One region of the Parashewanella tropica genome, then DNA from elsewhere that is predicted to be linked to it. Evidence: predicted binding sites of a transcription regulator. Region 1 holds the regulator's gene; the other holds the start of a gene.
The links. Region 1 encodes LexA, which represses DNA repair genes until DNA is damaged. Its sites were predicted from a motif close to TACTGTATNNNNATACAGTA; they were not measured.
Positions count from the first base shown of each region.

Region 2: E2H97_RS12860 (DNA polymerase II) is a predicted target of LexA. The motif match lies at 8,710-8,729, and genes of this name have one in related genera.

Region 1 is NZ_CP037951.1:4,097,545-4,109,724, forward strand. It holds gene E2H97_RS18200 (TonB-dependent receptor) at 1-1,746, opposite strand, end outside; gene lexA (transcriptional repressor LexA) at 2,000-2,617, shown strand; gene E2H97_RS18210 (cell division inhibitor SulA) at 2,614-3,087, shown strand; partial or broken gene coxB (cytochrome c oxidase subunit II) at 3,709-4,818, shown strand; gene ctaD (cytochrome c oxidase subunit I) at 4,840-6,456, shown strand; gene E2H97_RS18225 (cytochrome c oxidase assembly protein) at 6,458-7,036, shown strand; gene E2H97_RS18230 (cytochrome c oxidase subunit 3) at 7,033-7,911, shown strand; gene E2H97_RS18235 (DUF2909 domain-containing protein) at 8,042-8,260, opposite strand; gene E2H97_RS18240 (SURF1 family protein) at 8,208-9,035, shown strand; gene E2H97_RS18245 (hypothetical protein) at 9,032-9,577, shown strand; gene E2H97_RS18250 (COX15/CtaA family protein) at 9,577-10,578, shown strand; gene cyoE (heme o synthase) at 10,575-11,483, shown strand; gene E2H97_RS18260 (SCO family protein) at 11,488-12,117, shown strand; gene E2H97_RS18265 (DUF4153 domain-containing protein) at 12,171-12,180, opposite strand, start outside.
Region 2 is NZ_CP037951.1:2,931,177-2,943,356, reverse strand. It holds gene E2H97_RS12895 (hypothetical protein) at 1-1,213, shown strand, start outside; gene E2H97_RS12890 (hypothetical protein) at 1,512-3,683, shown strand; gene E2H97_RS12885 (hypothetical protein) at 3,743-4,246, shown strand; gene E2H97_RS12880 (histone deacetylase family protein) at 4,227-5,132, opposite strand; gene E2H97_RS12875 (primosomal replication protein) at 5,140-5,802, opposite strand; gene E2H97_RS12870 (sulfite exporter TauE/SafE family protein) at 5,799-6,566, opposite strand; gene dinG (ATP-dependent DNA helicase DinG) at 6,567-8,639, opposite strand; gene E2H97_RS12860 (DNA polymerase II) at 8,783-11,137, shown strand; gene E2H97_RS12855 (porin) at 11,251-12,180, shown strand, end outside.

The sequences.
Region 1 (12,180 bases):
ACGCACGCCAAAGTTACCGCTAACGTAGATATCGCTGATCACAGTATCAAAATTGGCTTTTAGATACAGTGATGACACATCTTCAGAATAATCAAAGTGATCTTTTGGATTTTGGATGGTTGATTGCGAGCCAAAGCCATAGTGCTTACGAATTTCGGCATCTCTGCTCAATAAATACGTTGGGTTAATCGCCACATATTGTCCAAAGAACTGAGCACCACTGTATTTGCTCATAAAATTGTTCCAGCGACTCGGCTCAACTAATCCCAATGGATCCGTTGTGCCATAGGTTTTACCTGAAGCATCAAAAATATGGTTATTTTGGGTGTTTTTGATGGTTTCAAGTTTTGCCAGACGAATGCCAGCTTCTAGCGAGGTAATGAGTCCCTCATCAAAAAAGTAGTCAGCATCTAGCTTAAAGGCTTTTTCATTCGCACTGAGCTGGCGACTTAAGTGACGCCACTGCACCATATTAAAGTTGCCTTTATCCGCCACATTAAAGTCACCGAAGTCGACAGCTGGCGGTTGGTTAGGGAAACCACCTTGATTAACGGTTACTGGTAATTTGTCCCAGTTATCACGGATCCTTGAGTTACGAAACGCCGTTTCATTGTCGGTATCGATATAACTTGCTTCTGTGCTGATCGCCCAATTATCAAACTTGGTTTCAAATCCGACAGCGGCATCATAGGTTTTGGTATAACGATCATCAATCATGCTCAGTACATCAAACGTCATATCACTGAACTTAACGCTCTTTGCATAAGGCTTTTTAGCATTCACGCCTGTAAAGTCGGCATCAATAATGTTGGCAGCGTTAAAACCCCATACATACTCTTGACGCTTTTGCACAGAGGTATAATCGGTGTAACCACCATCAAAATAAAACTTGGTATCAGCATCTAACGCGTAATCCACACCAAGGGAATACACTTTACGCTCACGATCACCCCACGCTGGTGAAGAGTTCAGAGACTTAATTGCTTTAGCGCCTTCTGGCGCTTTGCCACTCGGGAAGTCACCTGTAATGTTGGAAAACTTGGAAACGCGAACTTGATCTTCACGGAAGGTACGCTCTAAGTAAGAAACACCAAGGATCACCCCCAGCTTTTCATCTTCACCGTCTAAATCCCAAACATTCCCCGTAACAATCGAGCCGCGTGGTGACCACTTTTTTGAAAGCTCACTGTAATGAGATTTAACGCTACCAGCAAAAGTAAAACCATCGAGGCTCAATGCATCAGTACGTTGAATATCCACTACGCCACCAATACCGCCCTCAATCAAATCCGCTGAAATGGATTTATACACTTTCACCGAGCCCACCAGCTCAGCAGGAATATCTTCAAAGCTGGCGAAACGGTTGATACTCACATCCGAAGAACCACCAAAGTAGTTACGGCCGTTCAGTAAGGTTGCCACTTCATCCAAACCACGAATGGCAATGCCAGAGGCTTCACCACGAGAACGGGTGATTTGAATCCCAGGAATACGCTGCAAAGACTCTGCAACGTTAATGTCAGGGAATTTACCAATGTCTTCTGCGGTGATCACATCCGACACTTCACTTGAATCTTTCTTCTGTGAAATCGAACTTACGATACTAGAACGAAGCCCAGTAACGATGATTTTTTCAACATCTTCATTAGATTGATTGTCGGTAGGCGTATTTGCAAGTGCCAATTGAGAACCAAAAATCAGTGACAAAGAACTTGCCACCACTGTGGGAGTCAGTTTTGTTTTCATTATCAATGTCCATATATGTTTATTTTTATAAGATACAGCATTAAATATGATAAATAATACATATAGAACAATCAACGACATTGAGGTATGTCTACTTAAAACGCAAGGTTTTTAAGTCAATAAAAAACAATGAGCTAGATTGTAGCGGTTAAATTTTAACTTCTTGAGTTCCATGCTTAATTGATTAACTCTTGCGCTACAGTAATTACTGTATATAATACCAGTAACACTGTATAGACAAACAGGCATTACGATGAGACCACTGACTCCAAGACAAGCTGAAATTTTAGAGCTGATCAAAAGTAATATTTCCGAAACGGGCATGCCACCGACACGCGCAGAAATTGCTCGCCGCCTTGGATTCCGAAGTGCCAATGCTGCCGAAGAGCATTTAAAAGCCCTAGCCAAAAAGGGTTACATTGAGATCATGCCGGGAACGTCACGTGGTATTCGTCTAACACAAGAAGTTACTGAACAAGAAACAGGGCTACCTTTAATTGGTCAAGTCGCCGCTGGTGCGCCTATTCTCGCTCAAGAACATGTTGAGCAGCATTATCAAGTTGATGCTCATCTATTTAAACCTGCTGCCGACTTTTTACTGCGAGTTCGTGGTGACAGCATGAAAGACATTGGTATCTTAGAAGGTGACTTATTAGCGGTACATAAGCAGCAACAAGCCAACAATGGACAAGTCGTTGTAGCGCGCTTAGAAGACGAAGTGACTGTTAAGCGTTTTGAACAAAAGGGAAATGTCGTTTACCTACATGCAGAAAATGAAGAGTATGCCCCTATAGAAGTTGATTTAACCTATGAGCAGTGTGAAATCGAAGGTTTAGCAGTCGGTGTGATACGCAATGGAGAATGGTTATGAGTATGCAATCAATAGGAACACAACACCATCCTGGACTTTGGCAAAGTGATAATGTTTGGCAGCCTCAAGCCATTAACACTGTGCAAACTCAGTCTTATGGGCTCACTGAACTTCAAACCCTTAGTCCACAACTGGCTCAGTTGAGCCATCAAGGGCGCTGGATAGTACTGATCAATCCGCCTAGCAATGACTACAAAACGATTTTGGCAAAAGCAGGGATAGCCATAAACAAAGTACTCTTGGTTCATACCAAAGACGAAGTCGAAACCTTATGGGCAATGGAGAAGGCACTGACTTCAGGCACCAGCAGCGCCGCGATTTGTTGGACCTCAAGCTTAGACATGAAAGATAAGCGCCGCTTACAGTTGATCACTAAAAGTGCTCGCGCCATGGGCATTATTTTCGAAACTGAAGCCGATATATCAAGCTCTATGCACAAAACGTCAACCATGACGGCTTACGCGCACTAAGGTTTCTGTAGTATTTGAGGCGAACTTCAATTATTACGGCATCGGTCTGAAGTTAATGACCTTTGCCTGAGAAGCAGCAGCTCTTCTTTATAGAGATAAACCTATCAGCGACTTCCTAACATTCCATAGTTTCTATTTCTCATTGTCACTGCAATTATTTTTTCATCACTTCTAGTCTGAATTTAAGCAAAATTTCAAAAACCTTAACTTGATCAATCGGTAAGCACCAAGTATGGTAACCTGAATAATAAATTAACAATTTATTATCATTTAATTGTTTTAATTAAAAGAAAGACATAAAAACCTAGCAAAATTCAATATGAATGCTTTGCTTAAAGTAAGGCAGAAAATTAAATCCGCTGAATTAGGTTGAAATGTCCCAGTGAAAAGCTGTCGTACTATTTGATTCGCTGTTAAGCGCCAAAGTGGAAACACCAAAGCAGTATGAAATAGCATTACCATTGTCGTACCGGAATAGACACGTCATATCGTCTCACCTCGGAGTTGTTGGAAATTAACCACTACGCTCTTAGATATCATCAAGCTTTTGGGAACCGGAGAGTTCGCATAGGGCTGTGGGATACTGTGTAACTCTTCTTTGTTTAGCAAAGGAGACGTCAAGTGAAGCGAGTGTTGTATTGTTTGTTGGGCGCACTGATGGTGCAGCCAGTTTGGGCCGAGTCGATGCGCCTGAATATGACCCAAGGGGTGACAGGGATAAGCCACGAAGTTTATCACCTGCACATGACTATTTTTTATATCTGCTGCGTTATCGGGGTGATTGTCTTTGGCGTGATGATCTACGCCATGATCATGCATCGCAAATCCAAAGGCGCTGTTGCCGCCAATTTCCATGAAAGTACCAAAGTCGAAATCTTATGGACCATCATTCCATTTGTGATTTTGATTGCCATGGCGATCCCTGCAACCAAAACCTTATTGGCGATGGAGGATCCCAGTAACTCCGACCTCACGATTAAAATCACTGGCTCACAGTGGAAATGGCATTACGACTATTTTGATAAAGGCGTGGGCTTTTACAGTGTCCTTGCCACCCCCAGAGATCAAATCGAAAATAAGCAAGCCAAGCAAGAACACTACTTACTTGAAGTCGATAAGCCATTAGTTCTCCCCACAGACCGTAAAATTCGTTTCTTAATGACCTCTGACGATGTGATCCACTCGTGGTGGATGCCTGCGTTTGCGGTGAAAAAAGATGCTATTCCCGGTTTTATCAATGAAGCTTGGGCTAGAATCGACAAACCGGGGACTTACCGAGGTCAATGTACCGAATTATGCGGTAAAGACCACGGTTTTATGCCTATTGTAGTGAAAGCCGTTGAAGGGCCAGAATTTGATACATGGCTGGCCTCGCAAAAGCAAGCGCAACTCCAAGCCGCAGCAAAAGCGAAAGCGGCTTTATCTAAAACCCTCACTAAAGACGAACTCTACAAAAAAGGCGAAAAAATATTTCTCGCCCACTGTGCGGCATGCCACCAGCCAACAGGCTTAGGTATTCCAGGGGTATTCCCCGCATTAAAGGGCGCTGAATATGTCTTAGGTCCAGCAGAAAAGCACATACATATTGTGAAATTTGGTTGGCCCGGCAGTGCCATGCCGCCTTTTGGTAAACAGCTGACTGCTGAAGAAATTGCGGCTGTTGTCACCTACGAGCGTAATGCTTGGGGTAACAACGTGGGTGATGCGGTGCAAGCTGCTGATGTTGAAAAAGTTGAAAAGTAAGGGATAACAATGACTACAGCAAACCCTCAAACCAATGAAGCCGTTGAGGCGGTTCATGAAGAAACGGCTCATAATGATCATGGTCATCCACCAAAAGGCTTAATGCGCTGGATATTAACCACTAATCATAAAGACATCGGTACTCTCTATCTGTGGTTCAGTTTAACCATGTTCTTTATTGGCGGCGCGATGGCGATGGTGATTCGAGCCGAATTATTTGAACCGGGCCTTCAATTGGTCGATCCACACTTTTTTAACCAAATGACCACAGTTCATGGCCTTATCATGGTATTTGGGGCAGTGATGCCTGCCTTTACAGGACTGGCGAACTGGCTTGTTCCCATGATGATTGGCGCACCCGATATGGCGCTGCCTAGAATGAATAACTGGAGTTTTTGGATCTTACCCTTTGCGTTTTTGATCTTACTGAGTTCACTGTTTATGGAAGGAGGCGGCCCCGATTTCGGCTGGACCTTCTACGCCCCACTTTCCACCAAATACAGTGGTGACAGTACCGCATTATTTGTGTTTGCCATCCACATCATGGGGATCAGCTCCATCATGGGTGCCATTAACGTGATTGTGACCATTTTCAACCTGCGTGCTCCAGGCATGACATGGATGAAAATGCCATTATTCGTTTGGACTTGGTTGGTAACCGCATTCCTGTTAATCGCGGTTATGCCAGTATTGGCAGGCGCAGTGACCATGGTACTGACGGATAAATTCTTTGGTACCAGCTTCTTTGATGCCGCAGGCGGTGGTGACCCAGTAATGTTCCAGCATATTTTCTGGTTCTTTGGTCACCCCGAAGTATACATCATGATCCTACCGGCTTTCGGTATTGTCTCAGCCATCATTCCAGCCTTCAGCCGTAAAAAACTGTTTGGTTATTCCTCAATGGTGTACGCCGTAGCCAGTATTGCGATTTTATCTTTTGTGGTTTGGGCGCATCACATGTTCACCACAGGGATGCCGAAAGTCGCGTTGCTGTTCTTTATGTACTGCACCATGTTGATTGCAGTGCCTACTGGGGTGAAAGTCTTTAACTGGGTTGCCACCATGTGGAAAGGTTCACTCTCCTTTGAGCCGCCTATGCTATTTGCCGTCGCTTTTGTGGTGTTGTTTACCATTGGTGGTTTCTCTGGCCTGATGTTGGCGATGACGCCTGCAGATTTCCAATACCATGATACCTACTTTGTAGTAGCCCATTTCCATTATGTACTGGTGACTGGAGCCATCTTCTCCATCATGGCTGCGGCCTATTATTGGCTGCCGAAATGGACAGGACACATGTATTCCATGACTTTAGCTAAATGGCACTTCTGGTGTTCAGTGATTTCAGTGAATGTGCTGTTCTTCCCGATGCACTTCTTAGGGTTAGCGGGTATGCCACGTCGTATTCCGGATTACAACATTCAGTTTGCGAATGTGAATGAGATTGTTTCTATCGGTGGCTTTGCCTTTGGGTTATCGCAGCTATTGTTCTTGGCATTGGTGATCAAATGTTGTCGTGGCGGCGAAAAAGCACCTGCAAAACCGTGGGATGGCGCTGAGGGACTGGAATGGGAAATCCCAAGCCCTGCACCCTACCACTCATTCACCACACCGCCAGAGGTGAAGTGATATGACGGCCTCAACCCAATCCAATAAAAAACTGATCACCTACTTGGTGCTTGGTTGCCTTGGAATGTTTGGGTTTGGTTTTGCCTTGGTTCCCTTATACGACATTATGTGCGATACCTTGGGGATTAATGGCAAAACGGCCACAACAGCACAAACCTATGATCAACAAGTCATTGATAAAAGCCGCACCGTCCGAATTGAGTTTATGGCTCATATTCAACCGGGGATGCAGTGGGATTTCGGTCCCACTACCAATGTTCTAGAAGTTCATCCTGGTGAACTGATCAAAACGGCGTTTGTGGCAAAAAATAATGCCTCAAGCCGTATGATTGCACAGGCCATCCCCTCTATTTCTCCCGGTTTAGGGGCAAAGTACTTTCATAAAACTGAATGTTTCTGCTTTCAGCAACAGCCAGTAGATGGTCAAAGCCCTGCGGACTTTCCGTTAGTTTTTTTTGTTGATCCACAACTACCCAAGGACATACACACCTTAACCCTTTCCTATACTTTGTATGACATCACAGAGAAAACCCTAGGTGAAGCGTTAACAGGTCCACAAGTACAAGGAGTTACTCCATGAGTACCCATGAACATTATTACGTCCCCGCACAAAGCGGCTGGCCGATTGTCGGTGCTATCGGTTTATTTTTAATCGCCTTTGGCGCTGGGCATTATGTTGCTCAGATTGATACCTACGGCCATGGTGGCTGGGGAATTTATGTTTTATTGGCCGGTATTGCCACCATCCTTTATATGATCACAGGTTGGTTTCGAACCGTGATAAATGAGTCAATGACTGGCTTATATTCTTCACAAATGGACAGATCTTTCCGTCAAGGAATGAGCTGGTTTATTTTCTCAGAAGTGATGTTTTTTGGTGCCTTTTTCGGTGCCTTGTTTTTCATTCGAATGTTCTCAGTACCTTGGCTGGGCGGTGAATTCCATTTAACCTCCACTCATGAGTTTTTATGGCCTAATTTTGTCGCTGAGTGGCCACTAACCAAAACGCCCAAAGGGGATACAACTCAAGCCATGCCTTGGCACGGTTTACCCTTGTATAACACCATCATTCTATTAACCTCTTCGGTGACACTGCATTTTGCGCATGTGGCTTTAGAAAAAGGAAAACGAAGCGCGTTAAAAGCTTGGTTGGCAGCGACTATCCTTTTAGGTCTCGGTTTCTTGTACCTTCAAGCCCATGAGTATATCCATGCTTATACCGAATTAGGGCTTACGCTCGAATCTGGGGTTTATGGCAATACCTTCTTTATGCTGACAGGTTTCCACGGCATGCACGTCACCATAGGAACCATTTTCTTAATCACACTCTTTTTCCGCATTCTCAAAGGCCACTTTACGCCTGATCAACATTTCGCATTCCAAGCGGGCAGTTGGTATTGGCACTTTGTTGATGTGGTGTGGTTGTGCTTATTCGTATTTGTTTACGTTTTATAGCTCAATGTGAGAAATACAGGGAAACTCTATGAAAATAGGTGAGAGCAATAGCGTGAATAGACAACCGTCAGCACATGGATGTGCGCTTCTGTTGGCGTTCACACTTTTGCTCATCGGTAAAGATTAAACATTAATGTGGCGTTGGGTTTGGATGGATCCAGCCAAGTCCAATCGCCACCACTAACGCAATAACCACCAGCACTGACACTAATACTCGACGCCCTAAATAGCGGCTCATGGGAACTGAATCATCACTTTTAACCATGATGATCATTGCGCGGCCAAGGTTAAAAATAATGAAAAGTAGTAAGCATACTAATACGATTTTGAACAGTAACGTTGTAGTCACAAGCAAACCTCGTTGGTTGGAAATGAGTTGTCAACTGCTGGGTTATGTATTTACTTTGGCGTTATTTATCTTATTAATCAAGTTAGGTTTTTGGCAATTAGAGCGCTCACAATCTAAAGCGGCTTATGAACAATCACTACAGCAACGTCAATTCCAAGCGCCACTTAATTTTCAAGAGGTACTCACTCAAACCGAACCAATCGCTTTAATGGGGTCGAACTTAAGCGTACAAGTTACGCCAACCTCTCAGCCTTTGATTTATTTGGACAATCAAGTATTTGAGGGAAAAGTAGGCTACTTGGTTTATCAAGTCATGAGCATCACTAATAAGAGTCCTCAATTATTAGTGGAACTAGGGTTTACTCCAGCGCCATTAGATCGCAGTAACTTACCCAAAGTTATACCTTTCACCAACAAGCAAACATTATCTGGACGACTGTACTTCAAACAAAGCAACCCATTTAGCGAACGCTTACTGCCAGAGCGGACCTCAGCGCTGCGAATCCAAACCTTGCAACTGCCAGAGTTATCTCATTATTTAGATACTCCCTTGGCCTTGGTTGCCCTGCAACCCACCACTCGTAGCCTTGATGCAAACAACCAACCTTTAGGTAAGCCTTGGCAACCCATTCCATTATCGTCACAAAAACATCTTGGTTACGCCATACAATGGTTTTCGATGGCGGCTGTGTTAACGCTCATCGTTATTTATCGCTGGTTTAAAGCCCGCCGAATTTCCTCACCATCACAACAACAAGATAAGGAGCAAGGATGACCTCAACGAAATCAGCAAGCCGAAAACAACTCGTATTGCTCACCGCGGTATTTGCCTTACCAATAGTGGCGGCACAACTGTTTTTAAGTCTCGATCTTTATCAAGGTGGCTCTACCAATAAAGGGGAACTACTACCCAGCTCACTCAGTTACCAAAGCCTTAACATGACCAACCCAAAACCGGGCAAATGGCAAATGGTTTATCAACTGCCTGCTAAGTGCCAACAAACTTGTCAACAACAATTGCACTTATTACAGCGCAGTTTTATAGCCCTTGGTAAAGAGCAAGACAGAGTTCAACCAGTGGTGATCGTCTCTAAAGGCAGCGACACATCAGCACTAAAATCATTTAATTTTGTCACCTTAAAAACCAATTCAGATGCTTCAGCATTGCTTGCAGATCAACAAATCGTAACGGTTGATCCTCTGGGTAAATGGGTGACTCGATATGAGCTCAAAACCGATCCTCATGAGCAAGTCATGCAAAGCAAAGCCATGCTTAATGATCTTCGAAAATTACTTAAATTATCGAGGGTTGGCTAATGACATTAAAAAGACTGATCCAATTTTCCATCGTTTTTGCCTTTATTGTCATTTTAATGGGCGCATTTACTCGTCTTTCTGATGCTGGTCTAGGCTGCCCTGATTGGCCGGGATGCTACGGTCACCTTGCCGTTCCCTCCGAAACCCATGAGCTCGACAAAGCAAAACAGCTCTACCCTGAATTAACCGTTGAGAGTCATAAAGCTTGGCTGGAGATGATCCATCGTTATTTAGCAGGATTACTTGGGCTGATGATTTTAGCCATTTTGATCTTGTGCTGGCGTCAACCCACCGCGCCTAAAAAATTACCAACGGCAATCGCAGCGTTAGTGATTTTTCAAGCATTGTTGGGCATGTGGACGGTCACCATGAAGCTGATGCCCATCGTGGTGATGGGGCATTTATTAGGTGGCTTTACCCTTATTTCTTTACTGTTATTGCTGTATTGGCGAGTCAAGCCATTACAGCTACCCGAAACTTCACTGCCATCATCAATCCAGTTCATGGCATGGCTAGCACTCATTACACTGATCATCCAAATCATGCTTGGTGGCTGGACTTCAGCCAATTATGCCGCTCTGGCTTGTACCAGCTTACCTTTGTGTGAGGGAGATTGGCAAAGCCAACTGGATTGGGCAAAAGCCTTCTCGCCGTTTCAAGGGGATCACATCAGTTTCGAATATGGCGTTTTAGACTGGCCAACTCGAATGACCATTCACGTAAGTCATCGTATTTGGGCGGTGATCACCAGCGTATTTATTTTCTGGTTAGGGCTAAAACTGCTCATTCACAGTCACGGCTTTATACGCAAGACTTCAATCATCATGCTTGGGCTGCTCGCCTTACAAATCACCTTAGGGATCAGCAATGTAGTATTCCACCTGCCGCTGTCTGTAGCCACGGCTCACAATGGCGTGGCGGCTTTACTGCTGCTGTCAGTCATCACCATTAATTACGCGATTTACCTGTTGGTACAACAACAAAAAAGGATTTCATTATGAGTAAATCAGCCACCTTAACATCATCGAGCCACTTATTTGTCCATTGGCGTGATTACTTAGAAATGACCAAGCCCAAAGTCGTAGCGTTAATGCTGCTTACGGTATTGGTGGGTATGTGTTTAGCTTTACCTGGAGCTCTGCCCATTCAACAGATGTTAGCAGGAATGATAGGCATTGGTTTAATGGCTGGCTCAGCCGCCAGTTTGAACCACCTGATTGACCGACGTATCGATGCCATAATGGCGCGAACGTATAACCGCCCATTGCCTAAAGGTCGAGTATCGGCTCGTAGTGCACTGACGTTTGCCGCGGTGATCGGCGTGCTGGGTTTTGTCATGCTGTATGCCTTGGTCAACCCACTGACCGCATGGCTGACCTTTGCCAGTTTGATTGGCTATGCCTTGGTGTATACCGCTTATTTAAAACGTGCCACCTCACAGAATATTGTCATTGGTGGACTCGCCGGCGCTATGCCGCCACTGCTCGGTTGGACGGCAGTCACTAATGAGTTTCATGGTTATGCCATGCTGTTGGTGATTATCATCTTTACTTGGACGCCACCACACTTTTGGGCACTGGCAATTCACCGCCAAAAAGAATATGCCAAAGTCGATATTCCGATGCTCCCCGTCACCCATGGCAGTGAATTTACCAAAACCTGTATTTTGCTCTATACCGTATTACTCGGCTTAGCCTGCTTGTTGCCCGTAATCGTCGGCATGAGCGGCATCATCTACTTAGTGGGTTCAACTCTGCTAAGCAGCATGTTTGTCTACAAAGCATGGCAGCTTAAATATCATGATGAGCCTGGGCTTGCGATGAATGTGTTTAAATTCTCTATTTACCACTTGATGGTGCTGTTTTTACTGTTACTGGTGGATCACTACGTCATGGCTTGGTGGTAAGCCTATGAAAAAAATCATCTTACTCCCCATAGCCATTCTCATCGCAACTGTAGGCGCGTATACAGCATGGCAATGGCAACAGCCAGCCGCACCATTGCAGTTGGCCACCAGCTTTGAGTTCCCGACTCCTCAGCCCGTCGTACCTTTTAAATTGACCGACCAACACGGCAATGCCTTTTCCAATCAATCATTACAAGGAAAGTGGACATTGGTATTTGTGGGGTTCACGTCTTGCCCAGATATTTGTCCAACAACCATGGGGAAACTCTCAGCCGCCTATCCTAAACTGAGTCAAAAACATCCGTTTCAGGTGTTATTTTTATCGGTAGATCCACAGCGTGACACAGTCACTAAGCTCAAAGATTATATGGATTTTTTTAATCCACAATTTGTCGCCGCTACGGGCGAGCATAAACAATTAGTCCCTTTAACGCGCAACCTAGGTATGGCGTATACCATTAATGGCGATGGTGAGGATTATTTAGTGGATCACAGTGCTTCTATGACGCTTATTTCACCTCAGGGACAGCGCATTGCCATCATAAAGCCCAAGGCCGAGGTTGGGAAAATTCCTCACATAAAAAATAAGGAGTTAGTGGCTGATGTTAAGGCTTTAATGGATAAATGGAGTTAGTGCCTACAACGCTTAATACAAAGGGGGCGTTTAAGCCCCTTTAATGATTGGAATTACTGTACT
Region 2 (12,180 bases), 1.2 Mb from region 1:
ACAATTTATATCGCAATTATCTGAACTTGAGAACTCTGGCTATCCTTATCAAGAATCTTTACAAGTTAGTTTTATTTTTCCTTTAATACAAGGGCTTGTTTATAACGATTTTAAAAATAAAGCTTGTTGGAAAAAAGCGCTTAAAGATTGTGGTATTGCAGAAATAGATGCTCGATATCAAAAGGCCGGATTTTCAAAAACTGCTTCTGTAAGTGATGTTTTAAATTTACCGTTTCACTTAATGTTTGAAGAAGCTTCAGAAGAGCAGCATCTTCATATTGAAGAAGTCATAAAGCATATATCAGCAATTTCTGGTATCCCAGCCCGTGCAGGACGCACTCGATTCACTGTCGAAAATTTAGTAAGTGATTTTACTCAAAATTGGAAAGAAAAGCTCTATTTCCCATCATTCACTGAGCTAACGGATAAAAGCTTATCGTTAGCATCCCATACGCCTTTTGTTCCTTGGGGATTTACAAAAGCAATTAAAGTTGACCATGACAGTGGAAATATGTCCTGTGTATTTTTTTCATTGCATGATTTACTACATGAGCTTGATATATGCTCCCATTGTTGTAAATACGGTGAATATAAGGTTGTTATTGGGTTATTTTACAACGTGCTACCTAGGTTGCCAAAGCCTCTAATGTATTGCGTGAGGGGCTATTCATTTTTATGGTGGCATGAAGAATTCGATAGAAGTTGGAATTATAACCCAACGAGCTATTTGGATTTAAAAACATTGTATGCAGCAACCGATACAGTAAATTGTTATGCTCGAACTCGTTGGAAAGATTGGACTTCTAGTCAGTTAGTGCCTTTAAAAAATGATAGTTTAATCAGAACTATGTTTTTATTTAGTGAGGGAGGCATACCAACCGCTCATAGTTGGAAAAGGCAGCTAACAAGTTCCGAATTCAGATATGAAAAGTTGAAGAAAAGACTGCAATTTTGTCATTCATCCCATACATTTTCTCCTGAAAACAAAAAGAAAAAACAGAATTTATGTGATGATTTAACAAGCTATGTCGCTAGTTATTATAGAGAAAATAACGTTTATTCGCTTTTTGATGATAAATTAAAGAGCGCAGAAATAATGTATATACTATTTAATAAAGAATGGTCAAAATGTGTAATTTCTGAAAAACTGGAGCTAATTAAGGTGATCTTTTCCAAAGATGCTGAATATATTTGGGAAAGGTACGAGTTGTAATTTTTCTAATCTACAGTTTCTGCTCTTTATTGTTCTAGTTTGATATTTCTTTAGTCTACTATACTTCATGAGTGCTATAACTCAGTCAAATCATATTGCTGTATTTATCATTCCTTTTCAAATGCATTCGGTTAGAACCTTCTCGCTTCTTCATTATTTAGAGTTAATTTACCTAAAAAATACAGCTAGATAGGTTAGCGAATATTAATCTGCGCTGACAATTGATAGAATAAATTTGCCCTAAAAATCATCAAAATTATATCCTCGCCCTATTGCATATAAGACTTTAGGGGGAGATATGGCTGCAGGTACTGCTGATCTTACTGTCACTCCGCAATATCAACCAGGAATGCTTACCGAGGATCATACTTCTATAAATTCCGGTATTTCCCCAGAAGGGAACGAAAAGACACCGTTGATCTCTACTTCGAGAGATGGGCAAGCAGTTCAAGGTGCTAGGCCTGTTAACTTGCGAGCAAGAGCTCGGTGGCACAGTACATTATTCAAAGTGAACCAAGTGGCATTAGCGGGTTTAAAAGAAATACCATTTCCCGATTTACTTGAAAGTGCTTTAGTTGATTTACAAAGAGAAGAACTGGAGGCCATTGAAGCGCGAAGAAAAGAACTCGCGGCGGAGGTTGCAGTGGCTCGGAAGGACACAGTTCTTAATTTGATTAAAGTCATTTTGGCTGCTTGTGCAGCAGCTGTTGCATATTATTACTGGTTAGGCTATGGGAATATCGCCTATTTAACCATCGCTATTTTGCTTTCTCTCACGGTCGGGTTGAATAGCTCAAATGGGGTGACTTCTTTCATTAATTGGCGTCGGCTTGCTGCCGGTGAAAGGGGGCTGCCTTTAGGGGGGGATGCCATTGGTAATCTAGGGTATTTAGGGGCGTCTTATCTTACAGATGATGAAGGCATTCGATCCACTACAGGTGGCATAGCTTCTTTACTTGTTAATGAAACATTACGATTAGGAACTGGGGTCGTGTCTTCTTCAACTCCTGCTGGTTTAATAAATGCCACTGATGTACTTGAGAAAGGCGATGCCTTATTAAAAAAAGGGGAGCAATATATCGGCCAACGCATCAAAGGGTTAGATATAACTCTTGAAAAGTTAACAAAATTGAAGCGAATTACAAAGAAAGAGAGGTTTGAAGCTGACCAATTTCGAGAACGCTTTGAAACTTTATATGAACAGTACTGGTATCATAAACTAGACCTAAACGCTTATCGACATGGGTTAATAAAGTTAATTGATGATGTGAAAGTTAAGGTGAGTACTTTACGTGTCGAAGTAAGGGATGATTATCAATTAGCTAAAAAATGGGGAAGTTGTTGGGATAGTTTACCTGAAGATACTAAGAAACAATTACCCGAGTTAAAGTCCATAAGGCGGGCTACACGTGCAGTTCTTCACCCTCATTTGGATGATGATGCAGAAGGTTCACTTCATTTATTAGGTATCGATCCTGCCAGTTTAAGTTTACATCATGAAGATGAACAACCTTATGTTGAACAAGCTGAAAAGGATATTGCAGAGACAGAGGCTCAAATCGACCAAGCTTGCGCGGGAATACAAAAAAAGAGTGTTCATTATGCAGGCAGAGATTTGTGTTTTCAAACGGCTAAAACTCCTTTTGCTATTGCTGGTTTTTTGGGGTTAGGAGCAGCAGCGTATCTGACAGTTGGGCTGGATGGGATCCCTGTTATGACATTTATGTTAGGGAACGCAGTAATAGCTGTATTGGATTTAGAGAAAGCTTTCGCTAACTACTTTAGGCTAAGGAGGGGGGAACCCCCGCTCCCAATTGGTAAGGACAGCATTGGCCTTGGATTTTATGAATCATTGAAGTTAGTGGGAGTTGGTGAACAAAGCGCTAAAAGCTGGGGAACAAAAGCAGCGACTTTAGTTCGTTACTTATTTAATACGGGAGCCTCTGCAACTCAAAGTGATGTGATGGATCAAATAAAACAAGTTCAGAAGGTTGCCGATGCGGCTAAACCTTTGCTAGAGAAAATCGATCAGTTTGAACAAGATCAAAAACAGTTAGATAAAGAAGAGTCAGAGCTACAGTTGAAGCTTCAAAAGCTTGACCTAGATTTAAAGGGAAAATTGAAAGGGGAACTTAAGGCAACGAGTCAAGCACATAGGGAACATATTCAAAACATTCGACGGGTAGCGAGTATAAAAATTAACGTTCAAATGGCATTGATGGCTCACTATATAGCATTAAAAGAAGAGTTACCGGATGAGATAAAGGCCTTTAAGAAGCAATTTATCGCAGATGTTAATGGAGTAACACCGACTACAACCCCTGAAGTAATACATGCCTTAAAGAAAATTTTTCATTCTTTACCAAAAGAAGCTCAAGATGAGCTAAATAAAACCATTGATGTAATAGCTAAGCTTGAGAGTTGCTTCAGTAAGCCCCTTGAACCACAAGTTGAGACTACAGATTCTTAAATTCTACTTTCAATATATTCAGATTTTAATTCAGATGACAAAAGTTATGCGAGGTGAAAATGGCAGTATCTGGAGTTCAAGGAGTCGTATACTGGGGGGAATGTCGAGACGGAGAGCAATTCTATAACTTATCCAAAGTTAGCATTGAGATCGCAAGTCAGAATCTTGATGAAAATCGTCGGGTGAAAATTCCGCTTTTAGTGCAAAAGGGTGGAACAGGAGATAAATTTATTCCTCATAAGCTCTTCTTTTCTGTTGAAAAGCAAGCTGACCAGCAACAAGATACTTTTATTGTCACATTAGTTGAGGGAGATGAATTAATATCTTCTTTTCTATCCCAAGAGCAGCAAAGTACATTGCGAAGTTATTTATCTACCGAAATATCTGATCTCCGAATTGCTGTGAAGAAAGATCATAAGTCCATGTTGCTTGGAGCTGGGAGAGTGAAAGCAACAGAAGGTTATTTGTATGAAAGGAGAGATACAGATGTTGATGAGAAATTAGCGCAAGTACTAAAAAGAAGAAAACAAGCACAAAAAAAGCCTAAATGCATAATTTTGTAGCTTGTTGAATCAAGTTGAAGTGGCGTTGTATTAACTGTTGCTTATCACGGCTATAGCCACCGCCAATAACAGCGGCAATAGGGATATGGTGCTGCTTTGCGAGTGTAAATACTAACTTATCTCGTTGCGCAATACCTTGGTCACAAATATTAAGATAACCTAAGTCATCATCTTGATGGATATCAACACCAGCGTCATACAGAATCAAGTCAGGTTGATGTAAACGAATGAGTAAGTTTAACGTTTCTTCAACTGTTGCAAGATAATCATCATTTGAAGTGCCTTTATCGAGTTCGATATCATAATCTGAAAGCGCTTTTCTGGCTGGGAAATTTTTACCGCAATGTAACGAGCAGGTGATGATGCTGTCGTTTCCTTGTGCCATTGTTGCAGTACCGTCCCCTTGGTGAACATCGCAATCAAAAATCAAGACGTTATCTACATTGGGTTCCTTTAATGCTTGCACCGCTGCATATATAAGATCATTAAAAACACAAAAGCCACTACCAAAATCATAATGGGCATGATGGTAGCCACCTGTTAGATGTATTGCTCTTCCATGCTCTAATGCCAATTTTGCGGTTAATGCGGTTCCTGCTATTGAATGCCTACTTCGGTAAACTAATTTTTCACTCCAAGGAAAGCCAATTCGTCGCATTACTTTAGGGTCAATAGTATTGTTAAACAAGCTTTCCACATAATCAGGGCAATGAATGGTTTTGATGTCATCAATACTGGCTGGTTCTGGCATGTAGAACTGTTGTGGATTGGCTAATTGATTATCCAATAAGTACTGATAAATATCGCGATATTTGCTGGTGGGAAAGCGATGGTTGCTTGGTAAATCTAAATCAGAATATGAAGGGTGATAAACAATTGGCAGCATTAGAATGTTAGTAGCCTTTTTTTGAATTTGGACGTTCAAACAATGCAATGCGTTCTTCAATGTAGCTGATAGCTTGGCGGCACTTCCCTAAACGCTTGTGGGTTTGCAATATTTCATGCTGAAGTTTGAGCTTTTCTCTGCTTGAGCATGACGATAGTTGTAAATCCAGAGCATGAATTTTTTGCTCAATGCGAGATGCCCAGTTCAAATGCTTATTCAGTTCATCATAAAGCTTGTGAGAACTTTGCATAACGTTACTGGCAATCCATTCAAACCCGCTGCTTTCATGCACCTTTTGTTGTTTATTTAGGTATCTAGCCCTCGATGATGCTTTAGTTTGACGAGCGGCCTTTAAATTGATGTTGGTGGTGGCTAAAGCCCGCTTAACCGCTGAGAACTGATCTTGAATCTGTTGACAGCTGATTTCAATCGCTTCTTTATTCAACCCTACTCGCAAACGTTTTTCCAGTTGTTGAATTTGCGTTCGGATCTGATGAATACAAGGCTGAAGTTTTGCTCCAGTTTGTAAAAAAAGTTGGGCATTGAATCTATCAGTATTTTGTAGCAGTTTGCATTCACCCTGAGCAAGCTTGGCATCGTGCTGTAACACTTCTTGTTCAAGTTTATTCAGTTGCTCGACTAACTTACTTATCAAGGCTAATGAATTCAAAACCAGTTGCTCCATGCTAGGTGAATGGACATGACAATGACCACACTTATGAATATTGGTTTTATTACTTTCGAACCAAAACGAATAGCAAAGCGCGCCCCAATAAATGAGCCTAGCATCATGAATAAGCCCATAGCTATGCCAATATCATACATTACATCTGACTGTAGCATGAATACGACTAAGGCGGTGACATTACTTACTAAGGTCATAGATCTTGCTAGTCCACAGCAGTTCAATGTTGGAAGAGAGTACAACTTTGAAGCTGATAAGGTCCAAAATGCACCAATGCCTGGGCCTGCAAATCCATCATAACCACCAAGAAAGAAACCGCTAAGCCACTGCTTGATTTTATTAGGAGGTTGACTAGGACTGATTTCATTTTTACAGCCAATCGCGTTTGGGCTGAATAAGGTGTATAGGGCAACAGAAATGATGAGCAAAGGTAAAATCAATTCGAGCCAATAGTTATCAATTGCAAGTACTAAAAAGCTACCAAAAACGGCACCGACAAAAGTGGCAATGGCGGTGTTATACCAAAGTGCTGGAGTAAAGAACTGCTGTCTAAAATAGGTCATTGCGGACGTAAATGAACCAAAACAGGCAGCAAGTTTATTTGTGCCTAAGGCAACATGAGGAGGCATACCAACAGAAAGTAAAGCAGGAATTGACAGTAATCCACCGCCACCGACCACGGCGTCAATAAAGCCGGCAACAATACTTACTCCCGATAAAATCAGCCAATGGCTACTTTCTAGTAACATTTATTCAACCACCCTACGAAAAGGTGGTAAGGCATCTAAGAGTGATTTACCGTAGCGCTTGGTGAGTAAACGACGGTCGAGAATTGTGACACGTCCATAGTCGAGCTCTTTTCTTAATAGTCGACCACAACTTTGAATAAGTTTTCTAGAGGCATCTGGTACGGTTAGCTGTAAAAATGGATTACCGCCTTTGAGCTTGATGTATTCCGCATGAGCTTGTTCAACTGGTGAGGTTGGCACCGCAAATGGAAGTTTAGTCACAATGAGATTCGTTAAATAATCTCCGGGTAAATCTAAACCTTCTGAAAAACTACCAGTACCAAAGATAATGCTGGGCTTATTGTCATCACAGCGCTGGAAGTGCTGTTTGAGTAGTTCTTGTCTTGGAGCTGAACCTTGTATCAATACAGGTGTTTTCAATTTTGATTCTAATAGTTCACTGACTTTATCCATTTGCCAATATGAGGCAAATAACACTAGGGTTGCAGCTTCACCTTCTACGAGTTGAAAAATCTTGTCCGCTAACTCTTGAGTGAAGTTATCGTCCGTTGGCTCACATTGCATTTTAGGTAAATACAAAGTGCCGTTATTTTCATAGTCAAAGGGAGATTGTAAGGCTAAGTAGCGGCTGCCGTCATTTAAGGTTAATCCAACTTGATGGCAGAAGTGATCGAATTTGTTTAACGCCCTTAATGTCGCGCTGCATAACACTACGCCAGCTGCTTTTTGCCATAATAAGTTTTCGAGCATAAAGCCGACTTCAATAGGGGAGGCTTGCAGTAAGTAATCGCCTTGCTTACCTGATAATAATTCTGCCCATCGAGCAGACGGCGCACCTTTGGCTGAGTCTTCTTTTGCCATGGAACGCCAGAGCTTGCTGACACCCTCTAGGCGCTGCATCATAAAGCCTGTTTCAGTTAACAGTGATTCAGCTTGATGCTTTGGTATTTCGCCGTCTTTGATGGCTTCGTTTAAAATACTTTGCACTTTGGCAAATTGCTTTACCGCAGATTTTGAAGCTGTGGCTAGGTTTTCTGCTGGTATCTTTAGCTGCTCTGGGAGCTTGCCATGTTCAAAGCGCCAGCGTGACTCTTGGTTATTAAATAGCTTTAAATGTGAATCAAAAAACTGTGAAACCAGCTTTGAACCAGACATCATCTCTGCAATATGATCTTGTAAATTTTGCGCAGGTGAAATGACCGAATCACTCTTGATTTGGTTTTGCAGCTTACTCACGGTTTTCATCAGCTTTTCTAACCAATCAGCTGTTGCTTTAACTGTAGATTGAGCGCTGCTAAAGTCACGAGCTACTGTTGGTAAGTGATGTGCTTCGTCAATGACATAATAACTGTCTTCAGGATCGGGTAAAATCACACCTCCACCCAATTCAAGATCAGCAAACAACAAGCTGTGGTTTACGATCAACACATCCCAAGTATCCATTTCGTCACGTGCTGAATGGAATGGGCATAACCTGTGATTTGGCTGCATACGATGGCAGGAATGTTTATCTGATGAAATCTGCTGCCAAAGATGATCTGGAATTGGGCGCTTTAAAGTATCAATCTCGCCGTTCCATTTACCTTCATGGAAATCTTTTAGGAGCTGCTCAAGTAGTTTAATTTGAGTTTGATCGGGCTTGGTTTGCCACATAGCTACCTGACCACCCGAATCAGTGCCAATCATCATTTCTAATTTTGATAGGCAAACATAACGCTGACGACCTTTGACTAAACCGAACTTGAATCCTAGCTCGGCTTGCTGGTGGAAGAAAGGAATGTCTTTATGCAGAAGCTGCTCTTGCAGAGCAACAGTCGCGGTTGCGATGATGACTTTCTTTTTTTGCTCTAAGGCAAGTGGGATTGTGCCTAATAGATAAGATAGGGATTTACCAATCCCTGTACCAGCTTCAACGACAACAATTCGGCGATGTTTATCGTATTCGCCAGCAAGCGTTTTTGATATTTCTGCCACCATGTAGTTTTGCTCACGGCGAGATACAAAGTTTGGCAAGGCTGCGGCAATGTCTTTGTAAATAGCGCGAATGCGAGTTTTTATTTTAGTTGTGAGCATAATTTGGTAGCAAGATTATCCGTTGTTGGTATTAGCCATTTCTAACAGTCGAGAATGGCATTCCATATATAACTGTATATATTAACAGGTTTAGTGCAAAATGCTTATTAGAATTTTTAGGTAATACCTCGGTAACCGTTTAAATGTCTCAGCAAATTATCACAGGTAAAGTATTAACTCGTCGATTGAAAAATGATGGGAAACAGAACTTATTGGAATACTTTATAGCCACTGAAAATGGCTGTATTCAAGTTGATATTGCGTCTGCTGATTGGATTTGTTTTTGTCATCAATCTGATTTACCCAAGTTAAAACAAATCGCGCCTTCTGTGAACTTTCAAGCTCAAACAGTCGAATTAAAAAGCTTTAAGCTCCAACCTGTCAGTGCGCTCTATGTAAAATCCAGTCGTGATATGAGCTTACTGAGACGCATCGCTACTGAATATAGTATTCCGTTATTTGAGTCTGATATTCGACCTGAACATAGATATTTAATTGAACGGTTTATTGCTTTTGATGTCGATTTTTTCGGTCAATTTGTTGCGTCAGATCGCTTTTCTACACCAAGGTTTATTGCAGATAAAGCAAGAAGTGCCAAGCAACCAAGTCAACACAAGCTTAAAAGCGTATCACTCGATTTCGAATGTGCAATGGATGGAGAGCTGTATTCAGTAGGGCTATATAGTGACAACCACCAAACGGTGTTTATGGTGGGAGAAGCCATTGAAGATGCGCCAGATTATTTACATTTTGTCGATAATGAGCATCAACTCATTTTAGCCTTGTTAGATTGGTTTAAAGAATGCGATCCTGACATCATCATTGGTTGGGCAGTAGTGACGTTTGATTTAAGTCTACTTTATCGCAGAGCCAAATATCACAAAATACCGTTAACTTTAGGTCGTAACCAAAGCTTGTTAACTTGGAAAGTCGAAGAAAAACATCGCCCTGAAACGCTCTCCCTGCCGGGGCGGGTAGTATTAGATGGTATTGATTGGCTTAAAGCGGCGTTTTATCAGTTTGAGAGCTTTTCGCTAGAGTTTGTGGCTCAGGAGTTACTTGGAGAAGGCAAAGCGATTGATGATGTTAAAAATCGTGGCACTAAAATCACCGACTTATTTCATCAAGATAAATTGGTGTTAGCACATTACAACTTAACGGATTGTCGTTTGGTTTGGGAAATCTTTGAGAAAACTCAACTATGGCAGTTTGCGATTGCAAGGAGTGAACTCACAGGGCTAGAACTTGGTCGCGTTGGTGCTTCGGTGGCGGCATTTAACAATCTATATTTACCTCACTTGCATCGTAGTGGTTATGTAGCACCGCAATTTCCTGCTAGTCAGGGATTAGAAAGTCCAGGTGGGTACGTTATGGATTCAATACCAGGTCTGTATAAGAACGTGTTGGTATTAGATTATAAAAGTCTATACCCATCAATAATCCGAACATTTTTAATAGACCCCAAAGGCTTAATTGAAGGTGAAGCAGACGCGAATAGTGACAATGTTTCCGGATTCTTAGGTGCCAGCTTTAGTCGTCATAAGCCTATTCTTCCTAACTTAATTGCTAAGCTAAACGAGCAACGTGATTTGGCTAAAAAAGATGACAATCAACCCCTCTCTCAAGCGATAAAAATCATCATGAACTCCATGTATGGCGTACTTGGCTCAACAGGTTGTGTGTTTCACGATGCAAAGTTAGCAAGTTCTATAACAATGCGCGGTCATGAGATCATGAAGCAAACGAAAGTGTGGATTGAAGAACTGGGTCACAAAGTCATATATGGAGATACTGATTCAACGTTTGTTTGGGTTGAAGACCGAGAGGCTGATTTTGATGAGATTGGAGGTGAATTAGTCAAAATTATAAATGCTAACTGGCAGAATAAAATACAAAAAGAATATGAACTGGACAGTTTTTTAGTGCTTGAGTTCGAAAAACATTATGAACAATTTTTCATGCCTACTTTGCGTGGTTCTGAGCAAGGGAGCAAAAAGCGATACGTCGGACAATATAGAGATAAAAATAAGCAACTTACCTTGTCATTCAAAGGAATGGAAAATGTAAGGCACGATTGGAGTCAAATTGCTAGAAGGATTCAATTTGAATTGTTTGAGCGACTGTTCAATGGTCAACCTTTGAGTCAGTACTTAAGTGAGCAGCTTTCAAAACTGAAAAACGCTGATCTAGATAACGAACTAATTTTTAAAAGAAAACTAACAAGACCGCTTGAAGACTACACGGCTAAATCATCGCCTCATGTAAAAGTTGCTCACCAATTGCTTGTATTAACTGGTGACCCCAAATACAGCAAGCGGGGCTGTAAAATTGAATATATCAACACTCTAGCGGGTTCTGAACCCGTAAGCCTTAGAACTTCACCTATTGATTATGATTACTACATCGATAAACAAATAAAGCCAATCGCTGAACCTATTTTTGCCGTAACCAATGAGAGTTTAGTGCAAGTGTTAAGTAACCAGTTAAGCTTGATATGAATATTTCCAATATAATCCAGTGTTTACATTAATAAAGATTAATTTCAATAACTTGGAGTGCCTATATGCTTTTGTTATAAGAGCGAAACATTTAACTGTATAGGTCACTCGATATGAAAAAATCCTTTTTAGCAACTGCTGTAGCGGGGTTAATGTTATCTCCTGTTGTGTTCGCTGCTCAGTTATATGACAACGGCAACACATCAATTACAGGTTCAGGTGCTATAGGTGCCGCGGTTGTAAATACTAATAGCAAGACTGAAGTCATCAATGGTGGCAGTAAAGTTCACTTAGATTTTACACACAAATTGCAAAATGACTGGAAAGTATTTGGTGCTTATGAGTGGGGAGTCAGCCTAGCAGGCAGCCCTGAGCTTAAAGTAAACAATGATGCCTTAGTTTCTGATCAAAAAAGTGATTTTTTCTATAATCGTTTAGGGTATGTCGGCTTATCACACCCAGTATACGGCAGTCTTGCTATCGGCAAAATGTGGAGTGCTTGGTGGGATGTAGTAAAAGATACCGATAATGGCGCGATTTGGGATGGTCTAGCAGCTGGTGTTTATACCTTTAAAAGTGACGGTGGCGTAAACGGTGTTGGTCGTAGTGATCAAACCATCCAATATCGTAATACGTTCGGTAACTTAAGTGTCGCTGTTCAAGCCCAAGTTAAAGAGAACGACTTTAAAATTGATCCAACCTCTCCTAACTCTCCATTTCCTGCTAAAGGCACTGTCCCAGCTAACATCGCATACAAAAATACTTATGGTATCGGATTACGTTACAAAGTCGTTCCAATGGTTACTGTAACAGCAGGTTATAACCGAGGTAAATTCGATATTGCCTACAACAATGGTTCTAAAGCCAGTGATGTCGATAAAATTTATGGCGGCGGCATCGTATACGGAGACTGGGATACCGCTGGTTTCTATGCGGCTGCAAACTACAATCAAACCACTTACCATGATGTTGATAACATTGGACGCTTGATCCCTAAATCAAAAGGCGTTGAAGCTGAAGCGGCTTACTTATTAGACAACGGT